2 regions of the Streptomyces sp. NPDC058701 genome follow, and region 2 is predicted to be linked to the other one. Evidence: predicted binding sites of a transcription regulator. Region 2 holds the regulator's gene; the other holds the start of a gene.

Region 1 (11,252 bases), on a different contig from region 2:
CGCGTTCGGGTCGGCCGGTACCGTGGCCGGTGCCGTAGACGCGGAGCCTTCCCTGGTCGGCGAGGTCGCTGACCAGGACGCGAACGACGCCGAGGGGCAGCTTCAGCAGGGCTGCGATCTCGGCGATCGTGCGCATGCGGCGGCACACCTCGACTATGGCCGGCATCTCGGGCATCCGGTCGGGCTTCTGCGGCTCCGACGCCTTGGGGTCCAGGGCCGCGACGAAGGTCTCGACGAGCAGGACGTGCGTGAACCGGGTGCGACCGCCCGTGAGGGAGTACGGGCGGACGCGGGCGGGGCGGCGGTCGGCGCCGCGTACCGGCAGGCCGGGTATGGGCAACAGGTCGGAGGCCGGGCTCCTCACGGGGTCTTCTCCATCGACTGGCGCAGCTCGCTGCGGACTTCGGGGGTCAGGACGTGGCCGGCGCGGCCGACGAACAGGGCCATGTGGTAGGCGACGACGCTCATGTCGCAGTCGGGCGTGGCGTGCACGCCCAGCAGGGAGCCGTCACTGATGGCCATGACGAAGACGGAGCCGTGCTCCATCGCCACCATGGTCTGCTTGACGGAGCCGCCGTCCATGAGGGCGGCGGCGCCGGTGGTGAGGCTGCCCAGGCCGGAGACGATGGTCGCCAGGTCGGCCGAGGCTCCGCGCGGGCCCCTGGGCCTGCCCTGCGGGGGCTCCGCTCCTGGTTCGGAGGAGAGCAGCAGGAGCCCGTCCGAGGAGACGACGGCGACGGAGTTGACGCCGGGCACCTCCTCGACCAGGTCGGTCAGCAGCCACTGCAGGTTGCGGGCCTGGGTGCTCAGTCCGTACGTACTGGGCGCGGTCATGTGCGTGCCTCCTGTGCGGTGTCCCCCTGGTCGGTCTGCCCCTGCCCCCGGTCCTGCGTGTGGTCCTGGTCGCCCGCGAGTTCGGCCGCGACGACGCGGCGTCCGTCCTGGGCCCCCCGGTAGAAGCCGCCGAGGCGGCGGCGCAGCTCGTCGGCGTCGACCCGGCGCGGCGGCTCGGGCCGCACCTCCTCGGTGGGGGCGCCGGCCACCGCGCGCGGGGTCCGCTTCGGCAGGCCCTTGTCGGTGACGGCCTCGGCGGGGTCGTCGGCCGGGTGGCTGCCCTGGCGGGGCAGCCAGCCGCCCTCGGCGGCGGCGTGGGTGTGCGGGTCCGCCTCCGGCGCGGGGTCGGGCTCCGCTGCCGGCTCCGGCACGGGGTCGGCTACGGGCTCGGGGGCGGGCGCGGACTCCGGTACGGGGTCCCGTACGGGTTCGGGGGCGCGCTCCGGGGCGGCGGCTTCCGGAGCCGCGGGTACCGGAGCCGTGGGTTCCGCGTCGGGAACGAGCCGGGCGAGGAGCTGCTCCGCGGGCTCGGGCCCGGCCGGAACGGTGAACACCTGGTCGGCCGGGGGCAGCTGCTCCGCCGGGCCGTCGGCGTCCGGGACCGGAACGGTGTCCGGCGCCTCCGCGGCGGGCATCGCGGACAGCGGCAGCACGGCCGCGGTGGCCTCGGGCCGGGCGGCGGCCGGGAAGGGCCCTTCCTCCGGCTCGGCGACGGTTCCGCCCGCGTCCGGGGCGGGGACCGGGGCGGCGGTGGCGGCCTCGGACTCCGTTCCGGACCCGGCTCGGTCGGCGGGCTCGGCGTCCGCGCCGGGCACGGCGTACCCGGCCGGCCCGGCGTACCCGGCCGGCGCCGCCGTGTCGGCGTGCTCGGTCCCGGCCCGCTCGGCGTACCCGGCCGGCCCGGCGGCCCGGCCGGGCGTCCCCGGCCCCGCGGGGTCCGCCGGGGCGGCCGCCCGGGCCTCCTCGGCCGGAGCCTCGCCGCGCCGGCGGTGCGGCAGTGTGTTCTCGTTCGCCTCCGCGACCACACCGGGCAGGTGCAGCGCGGACGCTCCGGGCGTGCCCAGCGCGTGGACCGCCGAGGCGGGCGGGGTCGCGGGCAGCAGCGCGGCCGGTACGACCACCAGTGCCTCGGTGCCGCCGTGCCGGGGGGCCCGCAGTTCGGCGGTGACCCCGTGCCGCGCGGCCAGCCGCCCGGCCACGTACAGGCCGAGGCCGAGGCCGTGTTCGGACTCCGGCTCCTCGTCGTACGCCTCGGGGGTGGACAGCCGGGAGTTCAGCGCCTCCAGCCGGTCCGCGGTGATCCCGATGCCCTCGTCGACCACGGAGAGCACCGCGTCGCCGGACTCCAGCAGCCGGCCGGACACCTTCACCTTGGCGTCCGGCGGCGAGAACGTGGTGGCGTTCTCCAGCAGTTCGGCGACCACGTGCGAGATGTCGTCGGCCGCGTGCCCGGCGACCTGGGTGAAGGAGGGCAGCGCGGCGAGGTCGACGCGGTCGTAGCGCTCGATCTCGCTGACGGCGGCCCGCATGACGTCGACCAGCGGCACCGGTGCCGCCTGACCGTGGCCGTGCTCCTGGCCCGCGAGGACCAGCAGGTTCTCGTTGTGGCGGCGCATCACGGTCGCCAGGTGGTCGAGCTTGAACAGGGTCGCCAGCCGGTCCGGGTCCTGCTCCTTGGACTCCAGCTCCTCGATGACCGCGAGCTGGCGTTCCACCAGGCCCAGGGTCCGCAGCGACAGGGAGACCGAGGTCGTCGACATGACGCGGCGGTGTTCCTCCAGGCCCGCCCGGAGCTTCGTCAGCTCCTCCTCCAGCACGTCGCGGCCGCCGGTCAGCGCCTCGTTGCGGCCGATCAGGCGGCGGCGGTCGGCGTCGAGCCCGGCGATCCGCGTGTGCAGGGAGACCGTCTGGTCCCGTACGGCGTTGAGGTGGCGGACGACCTCGGCGAACTCGTCGTTGCGGCCGGTGAACCGGACCGGCTCCACCGACCCCTCCGGCGTCGCCAGCCGCTCCGCGCCGCGGCGCAGGACGGACAGCGGCCGGGTCAGCGAGCGCGCGATGGCGGTGGAGAAGCCGACGGTGAAGAGGAACAGCACGCCCAGCAGGGCGACCACGGTTTCCAGCCGGGTGACGTCGTCGTCGCGCAGGGAGGCGAGCGCGGTGGCCCGCTGGCCCGCGAGCGTCGACTCCACGGACCTCATGCGGTCGAGGCGGGAGGTGAGCGCGGAACCGACGGCGGCGCCGTCGGTCCTGCGGTCGGCCGTCGTCAGGGTGGGCCGGTCGGTGAGCCGCTTGAGGTGGTCGTCGGCGGCCTTGACCTCGGGGCCGGTGACGGTGGCGGCGAGCGTCTGCCGCACGTCGGGGCGGGCGGCCCGGGCGAAGTCCTCCAGGGCGGCCTGTTCGCGTACCCGGGCCCGCTGGGCGGCGGCGGTGAGCTCGTCCACGACCGCGGAGTTGGGGGACTGCTCGCCCTTCGGGACGGCCAGTGCGGCCAGCAGCAGTCCGCGGGTGGCGGAGGCCTGCTCCACGGCCTGGCCGAGGGGGGCCATGGGCCGCGTGGTGGCGAGGGCGCCGACGGCGCGCGGCGGGGTGAGCTCGGTGAGCCGGTCGCCGGGGGCGAGGAGTTCGGCGATGAGGCCGGCGTACGCCTGGTGCGCGGCGAGGGCACCGCCCTTGCCGTCGACGGCCTCGGTGCGGACGGTCCGGAGCCGGCCGAGGGCGCGGGCGGTCTGCTCGTCGGCGTCGGCCTGGACCTCGGCGATCTGCCGGTCGGTGCGGGCGGTCCGCTCGTCCACGGGCGCCTTGGCGGACCCGGGGCGGCCCTTGGCGGCGTACTCGACGACCGCGTCGCGCTCGTCACCGAGCAGGTGCGCGAGGGTGAGGCTCTGCCGGGTCTGTTCCGCGAGGACGACCAGGTTCTGGGAGTCGTTGAGTTCTCTCGTGGCGGAGACGACGGCTGGCGCGCCGGCCACGAGGACGGTGAGGCCGGCGACGGCTACGCCTACGACCAGCCTGCGGCGCACGCGGACGCGGCGTCCTGCGGGTGCCGGGCCGTCGATGGCGGTGCCGTTCTTCCGAGACCGCTTCTTCTGCACCGGTGCTCGCAATCCTGTACGTGTGCTCTTGCTCGTCTACTCGTGTGGCCGAGGTAACGGCCGGTCAACAAGTAAACGCCCCCTGCCTCCTCGTACCGCCACAGACCTTTGCAGTGTGCGGGGAAGAGAGCCGCCCATCGCCCACCCGGCCACTCGAACGAGTGAACATCACGGATGAGTTGGCGGCCAACTCGGGCACCCGGTGTCAGAGCGCCTCCGTGGACAGGCGGTTGAAAGATCGACGGGGGCTTTGGCAGTATGCCCGCCCACAGCTCCGCCGCCGCCGCTCCCCCGGGCCGGACGGGGCCGCGTCGGCGCCCGGCGGGAGGGCCGGACGGGCCCGGAAATCGGTACGGACCTGCCTGGGCGCCCCGGGTCGCCGAGGGGCAGGATGTCCGTATGCGCATCGACCTCGCCTCGGCCCCCGGTGACCCGGAACGCCCCAATGAGGACTGGCTGTCGGCCGCGACGCCCGCCGCGGGCGGGGGTGTCCTGGTGGCCCTGGACGGGGTCACCCCGCCGCGGGACGGGGACGGGTGCGTGCACGGGGTGCCGTGGTTCGCGGCGCGGCTCGGCGGCCGGTTGACCGAACTGTCCGGGTCGCGGCCGGACCTGCCCCTGGACCGGATCCTGGCGGAGGCCGTCCGCGCCACGGCCGGGGCCCACGAAGACACCTGTGACCTTTCTCACGTACGGACCCCCCAGGCGACGGTGGTCGTCGTCCGGTGGGACGCGGCGTACGTGGAGCACCTGGTGCTCTCGGACTCCGTCCTGCTCCTCCAGGCGCCCGACGGCGCGGTGACGGCGGTGCTCGACGACCGGCTGGACCGGGTCCCGCGGGAGGTGCTGCGTTCGGTGGCCGCGACGGACGCGCTGCGGAACGCGGAGGGCGGCTTCTTCACCGCGGCCGCGGATCCGGCGGTGGCGGCCCGCGCGGTGACGGGGCGCACCCCGCGCGGCGGGGTCCGGGCGGTGGCCGCGCTGACGGACGGGGCGAGCCGGTGGACGGACACGTTCGGGGAGGGCGACTGGGCGCAGTGCCTGGCGGTCCTGCGGAAGGAGGGCGCGGAGGGCCTGATCGCCCGGGTCCGCGCCGTCGAGTCCGACCCGGCCAGGCCGCGGGCCCGCCACAAGCGCCACGACGACGCCTCGGCGGCGTACGCGGAACTGTAGGCGGGGCTCCGTCCCCGGAGCCCCGCCCCTCATTCGGCTCCGGCGTTCAACTGGTTCAGCAGGCGGGCCAGTTCCGCGACCTCGCCGCGGTCCCAGTCGGCGAGCTTGCGCATGTACTGCTCGCGCCGCGCGTCCCGTACCCGCAGGAAGCGTTCGCGGCCCTCGTCGGTGAGGCCGACCAGGAAGGCCCGCCCGTCGGCCGGGTCCGGTTCGCGCGCCACCAGGCCCAGCACCTCCAGGGCCCGCAGCTGCCGGCTCATGGTGGCCTTGCCGACGCCGAAGTACGCGGCGAGCTCGGTGGCCCGCTGGCGGCCGGCGGCCTCCAGGCGGGTCAGGAGCCCGTACGCGGCGGGTTCCAGTTCCGGGTGGAGTTCGCGGGCCATCTCCCCGGAGGAGGCCCGGGCCCGCCGGAGGAAGACGGACAGCTCCCGCTCCAGGGCAAGGAACTCCTGGTCTTCGCTCCCGTGCACGGACCGCTCCTTCGGTGGTGGGTGAGCGCCCAGTATTTCGCAGGGGACACGCCGGCGGCCCGGGGCCCCGCCGCAGCGGGACCCCGGGCCGTCCGGACGGCGGCCGGGCCGCCCGGGTGAAGCGGCCTGGTCAGGCGGCCGCGCTCACGCGGCGGCGGTCAGGCGGCCGCGGTCACGGGTGCCGCCGGCGGCACGGCCGCCGCCGCCTCGGCCAGGGCGATCTCCAGGACCTGCCGTACGTCGGTCACCGGGTGCACCTCCAGCCCCTCCAGCACCTCCGCCGGGACGTCGTCCAGATCCGCCTCGTTCCGCTTCGGGATGATCACCGTGGTCAGCCCGGCCCGGTGCGCGGCCAGCAGCTTCTGCTTGACCCCGCCGATCGGCAGCACCCGCCCGGTCAGCGATACCTCGCCGGTCATCGCCACGTCCGTGCGCACCTGCCGTCCGGAGAGGAGCGAGGCGAGCGCGGCCGTCATGGTGATGCCCGCGCTCGGCCCGTCCTTGGGCACCGCGCCCGCCGGGAAGTGGATGTGCACGCCCCGGTCCTTCAGGTCGGCCACCGGCAGTTCCAGCTCCGCGCCGTGCGAGCGCAGGAAGCTGAGCGCGATCTGCGCCGACTCCTTCATGACGTCGCCGAGCTGGCCGGTGAGCGTGAGCCCGGCGGCGCCCGTCTCCGGGTCGGCGAGCGAGGCCTCGACGAACAGCACGTCCCCGCCGGCTCCGGTGACCGCCAGGCCGGTGGCCACGCCGGGGACGGCGGTGCGCCGCTCGGCCGGGTCCTGGGCGGACTCCGGTACGTGGTGCGGGCGCCCGATCAGCCCGCGCAGATCGCCGGCGCCGATGCGCAGCGGCAGCTCGCGCTCCCCCAGCTCGTGCTGGGAGGCCACCTTGCGCAGCAGCCGGGCGAGGGACCGCTCCAGGGTGCGCACGCCCGCCTCGCGGGTGTACTCCCCGGCGAGCCTGCGCAGCGCGTCCTCCTCCAGGACCACCTCGTCGGCGGCGAGCCCGGCCCGCTCCAGCTGGCGCGGCAGGAGGTGGTCGCGGGCGATGACGACCTTCTCGTCCTCGGTGTACCCGTCGAGCCGTACGAGCTCCATCCGGTCGGCCAGGGCCTCCGGGATGGACTCCAGGACGTTGGCGGTGGCGAGGAAGACCACGTCGCTGAGGTCGAGTTCGACCTCCAGGTAGTGGTCGCGGAACGTGTGGTTCTGGGCGGGGTCCAGGACCTCCAGCAGGGCGGCCGCGGGGTCGCCCCGGAAGTCGGACCCGACCTTGTCGATCTCGTCGAGGAGGACCACCGGGTTCATCGAGCCGGCCTCCTTGACGGCCCGTACGATCCGGCCCGGCAGGGCGCCGACGTAGGTCCGGCGGTGGCCGCGCACCTCGGCCTCGTCCCGTACGCCGCCGAGCGCCACCCGGACGAACTTGCGGCCCATCGCGTGCGCGACCGACTCCCCGAGGGAGGTCTTGCCGACGCCGGGCGGACCGACCAGTGCCAGCACGGCGCCCCCGCGCCGGCCGCCGATGACGCCCATGCCGCGCTCCCCGCGCCGCTTGCGGACGGCCAGGTACTCGGTGATGCGGTCCTTCACGTCGCCGAGCCCGGCGTGCTCGGCGTCCAGCACGGCCCGGGCGCCCCGGATGTCGTACCGGTCCTCGGTCCGCTCGTTCCAGGGTAGTTCGAGGACGGTGTCCAGCCAGGTGCGGATCCAGGAGCCCTCGGGGCTCTGGTCGCTGGCCCGCTCCAGCTTCTCGACCTCCTTGAGCGCGGCCTCGCGGACCTTCTCGGGGAGGTCGGCGGCCTCGACGCGGGCGCGGTAGTCGTCGGACTCCTCGCCGGACTCCTCGCCGTTGATCTCCCGCAGCTCCTTGCGGACGGCCTCCAGCTGACGGCGGAGCAGGAACTCGCGCTGCTGCTTGTCGACCCCGTCCTGGACGTCCTTGGCGATGGATTCGGCGACGTCCTGCTCGGCGAGGTGGTCGCTGAGGGCCTTGACGGCGATCCGGAGGCGGGCGACGGGGTCGGCCGTCTCCAGCAGCTCCACCTTCTGGGCGAGCGTCAGGAAGGGCGAGTAGCCGGAGTTGTCGGCGAGGGCGGAGACGCCCTCGATCTGCTGGACCCTGTCCACGACCTGCCAGGCCCCGCGCTTCCTGAGCCAGCTGGTGGCGAGCGCCTTGTACTCCTTGACGAGCTCGGCGACGGCGCCGGGCAGCGGCTCGGCCACGTCCTCGTCGGCGCTCTCGCCCTCGACCCAGAGCGCGGCCCCGGGCCCGGTGGTGCCGGCCCCGATGCGGACGCGCCCGCGGCCGCGGATGAGCGCCCCGGGGTCGCCGTCGGAGAGCCGTCCCACCTGCTCGACGGTCCCGAGCACGCCGGTCGCGGCGTACGTCCCGTCGACCCGCGGCACGAGCAGCACCCGGGGCTTCCCGTCGCCCGCCGCGGCCTGGGCCGCTTCCACGGCTCCCCGCACCTCGGCGTCGGACAGGTCGAGCGGCACGACCATCCCCGGGAGCACGACCTCGTCATCGAGCGGCAGCACGGGCAGGACGAGCGTTTCGGACGTCGAAGCCATGATCTTCCCTCCGGCAGTGAAGTTGAGCTATGCCGACTCAATGCACGTGAGCCTCCCAATGTTCCCCCCACCCCGTTCGCCCCGGGCGAACGCGCCGTGACTGTCCGCCACTGGTCGGCCTCGCACCGGTCGATTGAGGCTGCCCGTGACCGTGCACGGGTCGGCGTGACCTTGCGATGACCGAACCGAACAACCTGGCCGACCGAACAGCCCGCAGTGCTGGAGGACCTCGGCCTCAGCGACCGCATGGTGTTCCAGGGAGACAGCAACTGCGCCTACCTGTACGCCGACGCGCCTCTGGCGCCGGCCGAGAAGAAGCGCCTCGGCCGGGCCCTGCGCGCACTCGACCCTTCCATCGGCGTGCTCACCCCAGCCGAGCAGGACCGGTTGAAGTTGCCGGTGGGCAGCCTGCGGCTGGGCCGTCTCACGGTGACCTGCGGCCCACACACCGAATTCCAGTACAGCGGCGCGACACCGAGGGAGAGCGTGGCCTCCGCATCACACGGTCATCTGCCCAGCGACCCGGCCATGAGCGGCTTCTTCCGCTGCTTCGGCCGGGTGGCAGCGGGGCTGGCTCCCCCCGGCGACATCACGGGGGCCGCAACCGTGGTCCGCAGCATCTGGCGCCACGCGGCGCGGGAGATGTGAGCATGCCAGAAAACCCTCCGTACGCGTATGAGGTCGAGGGCCTGCACAAGCAGTTCGACGGAGCCCCCCGGCCGGCCAATGGCGAGATCTCCTTCCAGATCAAGCAGGGTGAATTCTTCGGGCTTCTGGGCAGCAACGGTGCGGGAAAGACAACCCTGATCAAGCAGATGATCGGTCTGGTGCGACCGGATGGGGGGACGGTGAGGCTCCTGGGGCGCGATGTCTTCACCCATCCTCGCTTCACGGCGGCCACGGTGGGCTACATGCCGCAGACCGCCTTCGCCCTCAACAGCCTGACCGTCAAAGAGGCTGTCTACTTCAGTGCTCACTTACGCGGTGTCGCCGCCAAGACGGCCCGACGGGAGCGTGACGCCCTGCTGGAGCTGCTCGGTCTGACCCACCTGGCCGGCAAGGTCGCCCGGCAGCTCTCCGGCGGAGAACGCCGGCTGCTGCAGATCGCGGTGACCCTGATCGGATCACCACCTGTGCTGATCCTGGACGAGCCCACCAACGAGCTGGATCCGTCGCGGCGACGTCAGATCTGGCAGCTTTTCAGGGAACTGAACCAACGCGACGGTCACACGATCATCCTCATCACCCACAACGCCATCGAGGCGGAACAGGTGATCGAGCGCGTCGGAATCCTCAAGGAAGGCCGGCTCGTCGCGCTGGGGGCTCCCGCCGAGCTGAAGTCCTCGCTCCGCTCCCAGGTACGCCTGTCGATCACCCTGGGCGATACGCACGGGCACAGGCTGCCCGACTATGTCCGCGTGCAGTCCGAGCGCCGCGGCAAGGTCGTGGCCCTCGTCGACTCCGCCGACCTGCCCCATCTGACCAAGGACGTGGATCTCACCCGGTTCCCCGAGTTCTCGATGCACACAGCGACCCTGGAAGACGTGTATGTCAGCTACGCATGACAAGAAACTCGGACTGAGCTTCCTTGGACAGGTCTGGGACCTGTTCAGAATTCAACTCACTAACTGGCGTTGGTCCTGGCCCCAGATGGTACTCACCGGTGTGCTCGCCCCCTTGGTCAGCATCGCCGCCTTGGGGCTCTTCGCCCGGAACTCCGGCCACGTCGCGACCGAATATGTCCTGACCGGAAGTGTCACCATGGCGATCCTGTTCGAGACTCAAAACAAGATCGCCAGCAACTTCGCGTTCATGCGCGGGAACGGCGCCTTCGAGTACTACGCCGCCCTGCCTGTCCGTCGCGAGGCTCTCATCCTGGCCACGCTCGCGGCCTTCTCCATCCTGTCGCTGCCGGCCATCTCCGTCACCCTGCTGCTCGGCTCGGCCCTGCTCGCCGTCCCGCTCACGTTCTCGCCACTCGCCCCGTTGTGCCTCCTGCTCGCCCTGATTCCTTCAGCCGGATTGGGGGCCTTCATCGGCAGCAGATCCGGAACCATCGAACAGGCGTCCTCCCTCAGCCTGGCCACCACGCTCCTCATGATGGCCGCGGGCCCGGTGGCAGTCCCGCCGGATCTGCTGCCCGACGCACTGATCTGGATCGGCCACCTCAACCCCGCGGTCTACGCGGCCGACGGCCTGCGTCACTCCCTGACGACACCCGACGCCTCCCGGGCCCTCGCCGACATGGCGTTCCTCGCCCTCTTCGCCGGGGCGGTGTGGGGCCTGACCAGCACACGGATGCACTGGCGTGCCCGCTACGGGCGCCGCGCCCCGTGACGCAATCATCGATCACCCATCACGAAGGGAAACATCCATGACCGAGCAACAGTTCCTCGCCGTCCTCACCCCTCTGATCGAGGACATCACCGGGAACGCCTTCTCCCAGGACCAACTTGACGTCACCTTCGGCGATCTGGACATCGACTCCCTCAACCAGATCGAGATCATCAGCCGTATCGAGGACGAGTTCGACTGCCAGATAGAGGACAGCACCCTGCGGACGATCCGTACCCCCCGCGGACTGCTGGACCACATTTCGAACTCCACCAGCCCTGCGTGATCCGAAACCAACCCGGCGACCGGCCCCGGTCACTGGCGTGGTTCGCGTGGTGGGCAGCGGCCCACGCCGGTCTGCTGCTCGTCCTCGTCACCTTCCGGTGGGACGAACGGCTGAGCGAGACGCTCTGCGCCTGGACGAGCAGCAGCACGTCCAGTGCCCGACTCCTCGAAACACTGACCTCGTGGGGCAACCCGTGGCCCGTGACCATCATTGCCGCCGGATCCGCGTGCTTCGCGCTGATCCGGCGGAACGTCACAGCTGCCGCGGTCCTCCTGGTCATTCCGTACGCGGCCACAGTGAGCTGCAACCTGGCCAAGGGATGGGCGGAACGACCACGTCCGTCCTTGGATTGTGCCTCGATCCAGGCCGACGGCTTCAGTTTCCCCAGCGGGCACGCGGTCGGCGTGACGACCGGATTCCTGCTGGCCGCGCTCTATGTCAGCTCCCAGACGCCACGGGCCGTCTCCGCACCGATGCTGTTCCTTGC
Region 2 (11,252 bases):
CACCTGGTCGGCGTCGGTGGCCACGAGCAGGTCGATGACGTTCTCGTTGTCCTCGCCGGCGAGCAGGGCCAGCAGCAGGTGCGCCGGGGTCAGGTCGGCGTGGCCGTCCTTGACGGCCCGGCCGGTGGCCGCGTTCAGCGCGTCACGGCTCTTGTTGGTCAGCTCGGCTTCCACTGCGTCCTCTCCTCTCCCCCAAGGGGTAACCCACTCACTCTGACAGAGTCAGCGTATGCAAAGTTGAGTCTATTCCACTCAAGGCGAAGAACGGTACGCCTCCGGGCACTCCTTCGGCCGGCCCCCGGACCTCCGCGACGCCGGGCCCACCGCGGCCGCGGCAGTGCGGGAACGTACCCTCGGGCCATGTCCCACGACGTACTCAACCCGACGCCCGAGTACCTCGCCTTCTGGCGGGAACGGCACGTCTGCACGCTGACCACCCACCGCCCCGACGGATCCCCCCACGTGGTCCCGGTGGGCGTGACGTACGACCCGGAGGCCGGCCTGGCCCGGGTGATCAGCAACCGGCACAGCAGGAAGGTCCGCAACATCCTGGTGGCCACCGCCGCGGAACCGGGCGGGGCGAGGGTGGCGGTCTGCCAGATGGAGGGGCGCCGCTGGGCCACCCTGGAGGGGCGCGCACTGGTCCGTACGGACGAGGCGTCGGTCGCCGACGCGGTGGCGCGCTACGCGGTGCGCTACGGGCGGGTCCCCTCGCCCAATCCGGACCGCGTGGTCGTCGAGATCACCCTGGACCGGGCCATGGGACGGGCCTGAGCCGCACAACGTTCAACTTGTCCGGTCGAGCACTGGACGCGGACATCACAACGGCGCCATCGTGGTCAGGTCCACGATGGCGCCGTTGTGTGGGGGTAGCGCCTGAGCGATCTGCAACGACGGGGGAATCGCTTCAGGCACTGCGGGGGGTGGCGGTGGTGATGTCGGGTTCGAAGAGCTGGTGATCGCGCTGATCAAGATTGACGAAGACCATTCCGTAGCGCACCTCGCAGCGGACCGGCTGCGGCGCGCCCCTCGGGCGGCGCAGGCAACGGTAGGCACGTACGTCCTCGTCCTCCTCGCGCACGACGACGATCGGCTGACCGAACAGGGTGACCATCAGCGAGTCCCCGGAGTACGGGATCGCGGTGGCGAGGTCGATGAACTGCCATCCGGAACGGTAGGCAGAGGCCATTTCGCGGCGGAACCCGCGGTCGTCGGGGGTCATGCGTCCGACGACTTCCCACCCACACCCCAGCCGCTGTCGGACTGCGCGCCGGTCGGCGCGCTGCCCCAGCCGCTGTCGTCCTTGGGCGACGACGGTCCCCAACCGCTGTCGGCCCGGACGCTTCCCCAGCCGCTGTCGCTCTTGCCGGGTGTTCCCCAGCCGCTGTCATCACTGGTGACACCGGCCCCCCAGCCGCTGTCGGCGGGCGCGCTGCCCCAGCCGCTGTCCGCGAGCGAGATTCCACCGACAGCAGCAGCCGTAGAGAGAGCAATGGCAGCCACCGAGCGAAGCAATTTCTTGTACATGGTCGACGTTGTCCTCACTTGATGGATTCCTCTCCCCCGCATCTCAGACGATGACTGATCGAGCCACGCCATTGCCACCGTGGCGATGCATCATGTTCCTGTACATGCAGGACCCTGGGGGTGGGAGATTTGCCGATTATGCGCATGAACCAGACACATCCCCATGCGGTGACGGACCTGTGCGACGTGGGGGCAGAGCTGTACGCGAGCGCGCTCAGCTCCGGCCGAATCGCCCGCGAGGAGGTCGAGCAGGTGCCCTGCCTGCTGGAATTCGCGCTGCTGCACCCTGATCCGGACGACGACAACTGGCTCCGCCCGGTTCCACCGTCGGTCGCATTGGCACAACGCCTCCACCCGCTGGAACGGGAGATCCTGCACCGCAGGCGCTCCTCCATCGAGCTCACCGAAGCGTTTGAGCCATTCATGGCCATCAGCGCGCTCACGCCGGCGCCGACGCACGCGATCACCGTGCTGGAGGGATTCAACAGGATCAACGCGGCGCTCAACGTCGCCACCGCCGAGTGCCAGGCGGAGATGCTCACCATCCAGCCGGGCGGCGGGCGTTCCGAGAACATACTCAACCAGGCGATCGAGCGCGACCAGCCGCTGATCCGGCGCGGCGTGAGCATGCGCACCCTGTACCAGCACACCGTCCGGCACAGCCGGGGCACCATGGCCTACGTCGACCGGATGGCCAGCGGCAAGGTCGAGATCCGGACACTCGAAGAGCTGGTCGAGCGGTTGATCATCTGCGACGAATCGGTCGCTTTCATACCGGCCAGCGACGACCAGCAGATCGCCCTGGAACTGCGCCACCCGGCCCTCGTGCGCTACCTGGTCCGCGTCTTCGAGCAGCTGTGGCGGCGGGCCACCCCCCTCAACGAGCAGATCCCGTACGACCCGACGCCCTCGGGGATCTCCGGCGTGCAGCGCTCCATCGCCCAGCTCCTCGTCGAGGGACACGTGGACGAGGCCATCGCCCGCCGCCTCGGCATGAACGTCCGCACCTGCCGCGCGCACATCGCCAAACTGGCCACCGCCCTCGGCAGCGGCAGTCGCGCCCAGCTGGGCTACCTGATCGCCCAGTCGGGCATCCTCGGCCGCGTCTCGGGCCCCGCCGGCCGGCCCCCGCTGTGACGCGTGCGGCAAGGGCCGCCGCGGCCCGTACCGGCACGCACGACGGCCCCGCCCGGAGCGTTCCGGGCGGGGCCTTCGTACGTGCGGCGGACGTCAGTCCAGCGGGCGCTTCGGCGTCGGGCGCCAGACCACCAGGGCGCTGCCCGACTGCGGAGCCTGGTACGGGACCAGGTCGCGCCGGTACGAGGCGTGCACCTGGGCCTCGCGGGCCTGCAGCGCGGCGGCCGCGCCGTCCACCGCGGTGGCGAGTTCGGCCACGCGCTGCTGGAGGGCGGTGACCTGGTTCTCCAGCTCGATGATCCGCTTGATGCCCGCCAGGTTGATGCCCTCGTCCTGGGACAGCGCCTGCACCGTGCGGAGCAGTTCGATGTCCCGGGCCGAATAGCGCCGGCCGCGGCCCGCCGTGCGGTCCGGGGAGACCAGGCCGAGCCGGTCGTACTGCCGCAGGGTCTGCGGATGCAGACCCGAGAGCTGGGCGGCCACCGAGATCACGTAGACCGGGGTCTCGTCGGTCAGTTGATAGGGATTCCTGCGACGGCCGTCCATGTCATGCTCCCTTCGCGGACTCGAACAGCGCGGAGCGCGGGTCCTCCGACCCGGTCGCCTCGCGGTACTTCTCCAGTGCCTCGCGCGCCTCGTCCGACAGCTCCGCGGGGACGGCCACCTCGACCGTCACCAGCAGGTCGCCGCGGGTGCCGTCCTTGCGGACCGCCCCCTTGCCGCGTGCCCGCATGGTGCGGCCGCCCGGCGTACCCGGCGGGAGCTTCAGCGTCACCGAGGGACCGTTCAAGGTCGGGACCTTGATGTCGGCGCCCAGGGCCGCCTCGGCGAAGGTCACCGGGACGGTCACCGTCAGGTTGTCGTCCCTGCGGCCGAACACCGGGTGCGCGTCGACGTGCACGACGACGTAGAGATCGCCGCCGGGACCGCCGCGCTCGCCCGGCGCGCCCTTGCCCCGCAGCCGGATCCGCTGGCCGTCGGAGACGCCCGCCGGGATCCGCACCTGCATGGTGCGGGAGCTGCGGGCGCGCCCGCTGCCCTTGCAGATGTCGCACGGGTGTTCCGCGATCAGGCCGCGGCCCTTGCAGTCCGCGCAGGGGTCGGTCAGGGAGAAGCCGCCGCCGCTGCCCCGCGAGACCTGGCCGGTGCCGACGCAGGTCGGGCACACCCGGGGGGTGCCGTTCTTGTCGCCGGTGCCCGAACAGGCCTTGCAGGGCGCCTGCGAGGACATCCGGAGCGGGACCGTGGCCCCGTCCACCGCCTCCGTGAAGGAGAGGGTGACCTCCGACTCGATGTCCTGGCCCCGGCGCGGCTGGGTACGGGTGCCCGCACCGGCGCCGGCGCCGCCGCGGTTGAACAGACCGCCGAAGACATCGCCCAGACCGCCGCCGAAGCCGCCGCCCGGACCGCCCGGCTGCGGCTGCTGCCCGCCGAAGAGGTCGCCGAGGTCGAAGTTGAACGAACCGCCCCCGCCCGGACCCGGGCGGCCGCCACGGTCGAAGAGGGCGCCGTTGCCGAACAGGGCGCGGGCCTCGTCGTACTCCTTGCGCTTCTTCGGGTCGCCGAGGACGTCGTTCGCCTCGGAGATCTCCTTGAAGCGCCCCTCGGCCGAGGCGTCGCCCTTGTTGGCGTCCGGGTGGAACTCGCGGGCGAGCTTGCGGTACGCCTTCTTGATCTCGGCCTCGGTGGCGTCCTTCGGGACACCGAGGACCTTGTAGTAGTCCTTCTCGACGAAGTCCTTCGTGTTCATCCCCGGTGTCCCTCCTCCCGTGCCTCTACGTGTGGTGCATCAGCCCTTGTCGGGGGCATCCGCGTCCTTGTCCGACGGCGCCTCGCCCTCCGCGTCCGCGGAGTCGGAGCCCGCGGACTTCGGGGCCGCGCCCGGCTGGGGCTCGGCCACCGCGACCCGTGCGGGACGGATCGTGCGCTCGCCGATCCGGTAGCCCGGCTGCAGGATCGCCACGCAGGTCGTCTCGGTGACGTCCGGCGCGTACGAGTGCATCAGGGCCTCGTGGATCGTCGGGTCGAAGGGCTCGCCCTCCTTGCCGAACTGCTGGAGGCCCATCTTGGCGGCCACGGTCTCCAGCGATTCGGCCACGGACTTGAAGCCGCCGACCAGCTCGCCATGCTCCCGCGCCCGGCCGACGTCGTCCAGAGTCGGGAGCAGTTCGCTCAGGAGGGACGCGACCGCGACCTCCTTGACGGTGATCCGGTCCCGGTCCACCCGGCGCCGGTAGTTCTGGTACTCGGCCTGGAGCCGCTGGAGGTCCGCGGTGCGCTCGGAGAGCGCCGTACGGGCCTGGTCCAGCTGCGCCAGCAGCGCGGTCTCCTGACCGGCGGCGGCCTGTGCGTCGTCCCCGTCCGGGCCCGGGGCCGCCTCCTCCTGGGAGGAGTCGGCGGCCTTCGGCTCGTCGGGCGTGCCGTCGACGGGGACTTCGGGCTTCTCGTCGAACCCCGGGGTCTCCTCCGACATCAGGCAGCACCACCCTTCGGCTTCTCGTCGTCGACGATCTCGGCGTCGACGACGTCGTCGTCCGCCTTGGCCTGGCCCGCGTCACCGGCGGCGCCGGCCGCACCCTGGGCGGCCTGGGCGTCGGCGTAGATCGCCTGGCCCAGCTTCTGGCTGACCGCGGCGAGCTTCTCCGTCGCGGTGCGGATCTCGGCCGTGTCCTCGCCCTTGAGGGTCTCCTTGAGCTCGGAGACGGCCGTCTCGACCTCGGTCTTGACGTCGGCCGGGACCTTGTCCTCGTTGTCCTTGACGAACTTCTCCGTCTGGTAGACGAGCTGCTCGCCCTGGTTGCGGGACTCGGCGGCCTCCTTGCGGCGCAGGTCCTCGTCCGCGTACTGCTCCGCCTCCTGGCGCATGCGGTCGACCTCGTCCTTGCCGAGCGAAGAGCCGCCGGTGACGGTCATCTTCTGCTCCTTGCCCGTGCCGAGGTCCTTGGCCGTGACGTGCATGATGCCGTTCGCGTCGATGTCGAAGGAGACCTCGATCTGCGGGACGCCACGCGGGGCCGGCGGCAGGCCGGTCAGCTCGAACATGCCGAGCTTCTTGTTGTACGCCGCGATCTCGCGCTCGCCCTGGTAGACCTGGATCTGCACGGACGGCTGGTTGTCCTCGGCCGTCGTGAAGATCTCGGACCGCTTGGTCGGGATCGTGGTGTTGCGCTCGATGAGCTTGGTCATGATGCCGCCCTTGGTTTCGATACCGAGGGACAGCGGGGTCACGTCGAGGAGCAGGACGTCCTTGACCTCACCCTTGAGCACGCCCGCCTGGAGGGTCGCGCCGATGGCGACGACCTCGTCCGGGTTGACGCCCTTGTTGGCGTCCTGACCGCCGGTGAGCTCCTTGACGAGCTCGGCGACGGCCGGCATGCGGGTGGAGCCGCCGACCAGGACCACGTGGTCGATCTCGGACAGCTGGATGCCGGCGTCCTTGATGACGTTGTGGAACGGGGTCTTGCAGCGGTCCAGGAGGTCCGAGGTGAGCTGCTGGAACTGGGCGCGCGTGAGCTTCTCGTCCAGGTGCAGCGGGCCCTCGGCGGAGGCCGTGATGTAGGGCAGGTTGATCGAGGTCTCCGTGGAGGAGGACAGCTCGATCTTCGCCTTCTCGGCGGCCTCGCGCAGGCGCTGGAGCGCCATCTTGTCCTTGGACAGGTCGACGCCGTGGCCGTTCTGGAACTGCTTCACGAGGTAGTCGACGACGCGCTGGTCCCAGTCGTCGCCACCGAGGTGGTTGTCGCCGTTGGTCGCCTTGACCTCGACGACGCCGTCGCCGATCTCGAGGAGCGATACGTCGAAGGTGCCGCCACCGAGGTCGAAGACGAGGATGGTCTGGTCGTCCTTGTCGAGACCGTAGGCCAGGGCGGCGGCCGTCGGCTCGTTGACGATGCGCAGGACGTTCAGGCCCGCGATCTCGCCGGCTTCCTTCGTCGCCTGACGCTCGGAGTCGTTGAAGTAGGCCGGGACGGTGATGACCGCGTCCGTGACCTTCTCACCCAGGTAGGCCTCGGCGTCCCGCTTCAGCTTCTGCAGGATGAAGGCGCTCATCTGCTGCGGGTTGAAGTCCTTGCCATCCAGGTTGATCTTCCAGTCAGTGCCCATGTGGCGCTTGACGGAGCGGATGGTCCGGTCCACGTTCGTGACCGCCTGGCGCTTCGCGACCTCGCCGACGAGCACCTCGCCGTTCTTGGCGAAGGCGACGACGGACGGCGTGGTCCTGGCGCCCTCGGCGTTGGTGATGACGGTGGGCTCGCCGCCTTCCAGAACGCTGACGACGGAGTTAGTGGTGCCCAGGTCGATGCCGACCGCACGTGCCATTTCGATTCCTCCAGCTGACTTGAGTGGAACAGACTCAACCATGCACGATCGTCGCGCGTGCGTCAACAGACCTGAGTCGAGTCGGCTCAACCTTTAGGCCTTCCTTACGCGCAACCAGCGGGCGGCTCCACTCGGCCGGAGCCCGCAGCCCGCAGCCCGCAGCCCGCAGCCCGCAGCCCGCCGAAGCCTGCGCCGCCGGGGCGCGCAGGGAGCCCCGCTGGGCGGCGCCCCACCCGAACGGCCCAGTCCGGGCACCCGTCCGGCCCCCGCCCGCCGCGCGGCGCGCCGGGCACGACGCCACCGTGCGGCACGGTTCCCGCATGCCTCTGACGCTCGCCGCCCTCCCCCTCCCGCGGCCGGCCCGGCCGCCGGCGAAACGGGTGCTCGACCTCATCGGGGCCGCGATCCTGCTGATCCTCTGCGCGGCGCCGCTCGCCCTGGCCGCCGCCGCGCTCGCCACCGCGCACGGCCGGCGGGTCCTCGTACGGGAGCCCGCGGCGGGGCTCGCCGGCCGCCCGTTCCTGACGTACCGGCTGCGCACGGCCGGCGCGGGCCGGGCCGGAGCGGCGGTGGAACGGTGCGCCCTCGACGGGCTCCCGCAGCTGCTCAACGTGTTCCGTGGCGAGATGTCGCTCGTCGGCCCGCGCCCCGAACCCGGTACGGATCGGCCCGACCGGCTTCTCGTTCGCCCCGGAATGACCGGATTGTGGCAGGTGAGCGCGCGCTCCGACCTGCCCTGGGAGGAGATGGCCCTGCTCGACCGGCACTATGTGGAGAGCCATTGGCTGGGGATGGATCTCGCGATCCTCGCCCGGACCCCTCGCGCGGCCTACCGACAGAGGTATGCCTGAGCGACACAGATCACCGCACGCTCGCCTACATTGCGGCGCGGAGAATGGGTAACCTCAAGCCTTGACTCAATAAGTTACCGCTTAGTAAGTCCCCGCCCGAGGAGCCCTTCCATGCAACTCGCCGCGATCATCGTGTCGCTGGTCCTGACCGTGGTCGGCGTCGCGCTGCTCGCACGAGCCGTGGCGCAGATCTACCGGTTCGTGAAGATCGGCCAGCCCGTACCGGCGGGCAGCCGTACGAACGACCCGAAGGCACGAACGCTCACCCTGGCCCGGGAGTTCCTCGGCCACAGCCGGATGAACCGCTGGGGCATCGTCGGCTTCGCGCACTGGTTCGTCGCGATCGGCTTCCTGACGCTGCCGCCGACGCTGGCCCAGGCGTACGGCCAGCTCTTCCAGGCCGACTGGACGCTGCCGGTCATCGGCGGCTTCCTGCCGTTCGAGATGTACATCGAGTTCATCGGCCTGATGACGGTCGTGGGCATCGTCGTGCTGATCGCGATCCGGCTGCTGAACCTGCCCTCGCGGGCCGGCCGCAAGTCGCGCTTCACCGGCTCGAAGGCCTGGCAGGCCTACTTCGTCGAGTACATCATCCTGACGATCGGCCTGGCGATCCTGGCCCTGCGCGGCCTCGAGGGCGCGATCCACCACGTGGACTCGTACGACCCGGCGTACTTCGTGTCGTACCCGCTGGTGCTGGCCTTCAAGGGACTCTCGCTCGGCACCCTGCAGAACGCCATCTACTTCACCGCGATGATCAAGATCGGCACGTCGCTGGTCTGGATGATCGTCGTTTCGCTCAACACCAACATGGGTGTCGCCTGGCACCGTTTCCTCGGCTTCCCGAACATCTGGTTCAAGAGGAACGCCGACGGCGCGGTCGCGCTCGGCGAGCTCAAGCCGATGACGAGCGGCGGCAAGGAGATCGACTTCGAGGACCCGGGCGAGGACGACGTCTTCGGCGTCTCCCAGGTCGAGCAGTTCTCCTGGAAGGGCATCCTCGACTTCTCCACCTGCACGGAGTGCGGCCGCTGCCAGTCGCAGTGCCCCGCCTGGAACACCGGCAAGCCGCTGTCCCCGAAGCTCCTGATCATGTCGCTGCGCGACCACGCGCACGCCAAGGCCCCGTACCTGCTCGCGGGCGGCGGCAAGGACATGGAGGGCAACGAGAAGGCCACGGCGGAGCAGCTGAAGGACGTCCCCGCGGCCGCCCTCGCCGAGGCCGAGCGCCCGCTGATCGGGACGGCCGAGGAGAACGGCGTCATCGACCCGGACGTGCTGTGGTCCTGCACGACCTGCGGTGCGTGCGTCGAGCAGTGCCCGGTCGACATCGAGCACATCGACCACATCGTCGACATGCGGCGTTACCAGGTGATGATCGAGAGCGCGTTCCCGTCGGAGGCGGGCACGATGCTCAAGAACCTGGAGAAGAAGGGCAACCCCTGGGGCCTGGCCAAGAAGCAGCGCGTCGAGTGGACCAAGGAGGTCGACTTCGAGGTCCCGATCATCGGGAAGGACGCGGAGGACCTCTCGGAGTTCGACTACCTGTACTGGGTCGGCTGCGCGGGCGCGCTGGAGGACCGGGCCAAGAAGACGACGAAGGCCTTCGCGGAGCTGCTGAACATCGCGGGCGTCAAGTTCGCGATCATGGGCGGCGACGAGAAGTGCACCGGCGACTCGCCGCGCCGCCTGGGCAACGAGCCGCTGTTCCAGCAGCTGGGCCAGGAGAACGTGGCCATGCTGAACATGGCCTTCGGCGAGGACGACGAGGACCCGTCGACGAAGAAGCCGAAGTCGGCGAAGCGGATCGTCTCGACCTGCCCGCACTGCTTCAACACCATCGCGAACGAGTACCCGCAGCTGGGTGGCGAGTACGAGGTCATCCACCACACGCAGTTGCTCCAGCACCTGATCGACGAGGGCCGGCTGACGCCGGTCACGCCGGTCGAGGGCCTGATCACGTACCACGACCCGTGCTACCTGGGCCGGCACAACAAGATCTACACGCCGCCGCGCGAGATCATGTCGTCCGTGCCGGGCCTGCGCCAGCAGGAGATGCACCGCCACAAGGAGCGGGGCTTCTGCTGCGGCGCCGGTGGCGCGCGGATGTGGATGGAGGAGCGGATCGGCAAGCGCATCAACAACGAGCGCGTCGACGAGGCCCTGTCCCTCAACCCGGACATCGTCTCGACCGCGTGCCCGTTCTGCCTGGTGATGCTGACGGACTCGGTCAACGGCAAGAAGAACGACGGCCAGGCCAAGGAGTCCGTGCAGGTCGTGGACGTGGCGCAGCTGCTGCTGGAGTCGGTGAAGACCCCGGAGCCGGAGCCGGAGCCGGAGCCGGAGCCTGTGGTCGAGCCCGAGCCGGTCCCCGCCGCGAAGGCGACGGCCACGGCCACGGCGACAGCCGCCGTCAAAGCCGAGCCGAAGGCCCCGGCGGCGACGCCCGCGGCCGCACCGAAGGCGGAGCCGGCCGCGGAGCCGGCCCCGGTGGCCCCGGTGGCCGGGGCGGAGCCGGTGACCACCGAGGCGGAGCCGAAGGCGGATGCGGCCCCCGCCGCCGAGGCCGAGCCGAAGGCGGAGCCGGCGGCCGAAGCCGAGGAGCCCGAGGCGGAGCCTGAGGCGAAGCCCGAGGCGGACGGCAAGCCCCAGACGGCGGAGAGCGGCAAGTAACGCCCCGCAGCCGCCCGCACCGCGACGGCCGGTCCCCCCACCGGGGGGACCGGCCGTCGCACGTTCCGCGGTTCAGCCGGTTCGGCGGCGACGACCGGCACAGCCCGCACAGCCCACACAGCCCGTAAGACCCGCACGGCCAGCACGGTGATTTCACCCCATACCGGACATCACACGGGGGTGGGGGCAACCCCCCGGGGTTCCCCTAGGGGATGTCACAGGTCAGCCGCAAAGGCCGCGTGTTCCGGCCGCCCGGCCACCGGGACCCGCGGGACCAGGTACGTTCGATCACGTGGCTGGATTCAGGATCGGACGCGGCCGGGACAACAACCGCACCCCGCAACAACCCCCGCAGCAGCAGCCGTACGGTCAGCAGCAACCGCCGCCGCCGTACGGCCAGCAGCCCTACCCCCCGCAGCAGCAGTGGCCCTCACAGGCCCCGGGGGACCAAGGCGAGCCCGAGTACTTCGACCCGTACGGTCAGCACCCGCAGGGGCGCCCCCCGTACGGCCACGGAGCTCCCGGCTCGCCCGGCGCCCCCGCGCCCGGTCCGGCGTACGGGAACGACAACCCGGGGCACACCCGCGCGTTCTCCATCGGCGAGGACCCGTACAACCAGGGCGCGACCTACCAGGCGGGCGCGGCCGCGGCGGCGCCGTCCGGGCCGCGGCTGCCGTGGAAGGAACTGCTCCGCGGCATCGTGACCCGCCCGGGGCAGACGTTCCTCCAGATGCGCGACTTCGC

The links. Region 2 encodes HspR, which represses chaperone genes until heat shock. Its sites were predicted from a motif close to TTGAGNNNNNNNNNCTCAA; they were not measured.
Region 1: a site for HspR is predicted at 8,168-8,186, ahead of lon (endopeptidase La). Genes of this name have one in related genera too.

What each region holds. Positions count from the first base shown of each region.
Region 1 covers NZ_JBHXSY010000002.1:136,763-148,014, forward strand. The annotation lists gene ACFWW8_RS02445 (DUF742 domain-containing protein) at 1-364, opposite strand, end outside; gene ACFWW8_RS02450 (roadblock/LC7 domain-containing protein) at 361-834, opposite strand; gene ACFWW8_RS02455 (nitrate- and nitrite sensing domain-containing protein) at 831-3,929, opposite strand; gene ACFWW8_RS02460 (hypothetical protein) at 4,329-5,102, shown strand; gene ACFWW8_RS02465 (MarR family winged helix-turn-helix transcriptional regulator) at 5,132-5,572, opposite strand; gene lon (endopeptidase La) at 5,731-8,145, opposite strand; gene ACFWW8_RS02475 (hypothetical protein) at 8,362-8,793, shown strand; gene ACFWW8_RS02480 (ABC transporter ATP-binding protein) at 8,796-9,710, shown strand; gene ACFWW8_RS02485 (ABC transporter permease) at 9,694-10,482, shown strand; gene ACFWW8_RS02490 (acyl carrier protein) at 10,520-10,765, shown strand; gene ACFWW8_RS02495 (phosphatase PAP2 family protein) at 10,966-11,252, shown strand, end outside.
Region 2 covers NZ_JBHXSY010000029.1:33,884-45,135, forward strand. The annotation lists gene clpB (ATP-dependent chaperone ClpB) at 1-174, opposite strand, end outside; gene ACFWW8_RS26535 (pyridoxamine 5'-phosphate oxidase family protein) at 361-774, shown strand; gene ACFWW8_RS26540 ((2Fe-2S)-binding protein) at 908-1,222, opposite strand; gene ACFWW8_RS26545 (5'-nucleotidase) at 1,219-1,527, opposite strand; gene ACFWW8_RS26550 (helix-turn-helix transcriptional regulator) at 1,672-2,664, shown strand; gene ACFWW8_RS26555 (heat shock protein transcriptional repressor HspR) at 2,758-3,210, opposite strand; gene dnaJ (molecular chaperone DnaJ) at 3,212-4,414, opposite strand; gene grpE (nucleotide exchange factor GrpE) at 4,454-5,137, opposite strand; gene dnaK (molecular chaperone DnaK) at 5,137-6,984, opposite strand; gene ACFWW8_RS26575 (sugar transferase) at 7,305-7,835, shown strand; gene ACFWW8_RS26580 (heterodisulfide reductase-related iron-sulfur binding cluster) at 7,947-10,508, shown strand; gene ACFWW8_RS26585 (YIP1 family protein) at 10,801-11,252, shown strand, end outside.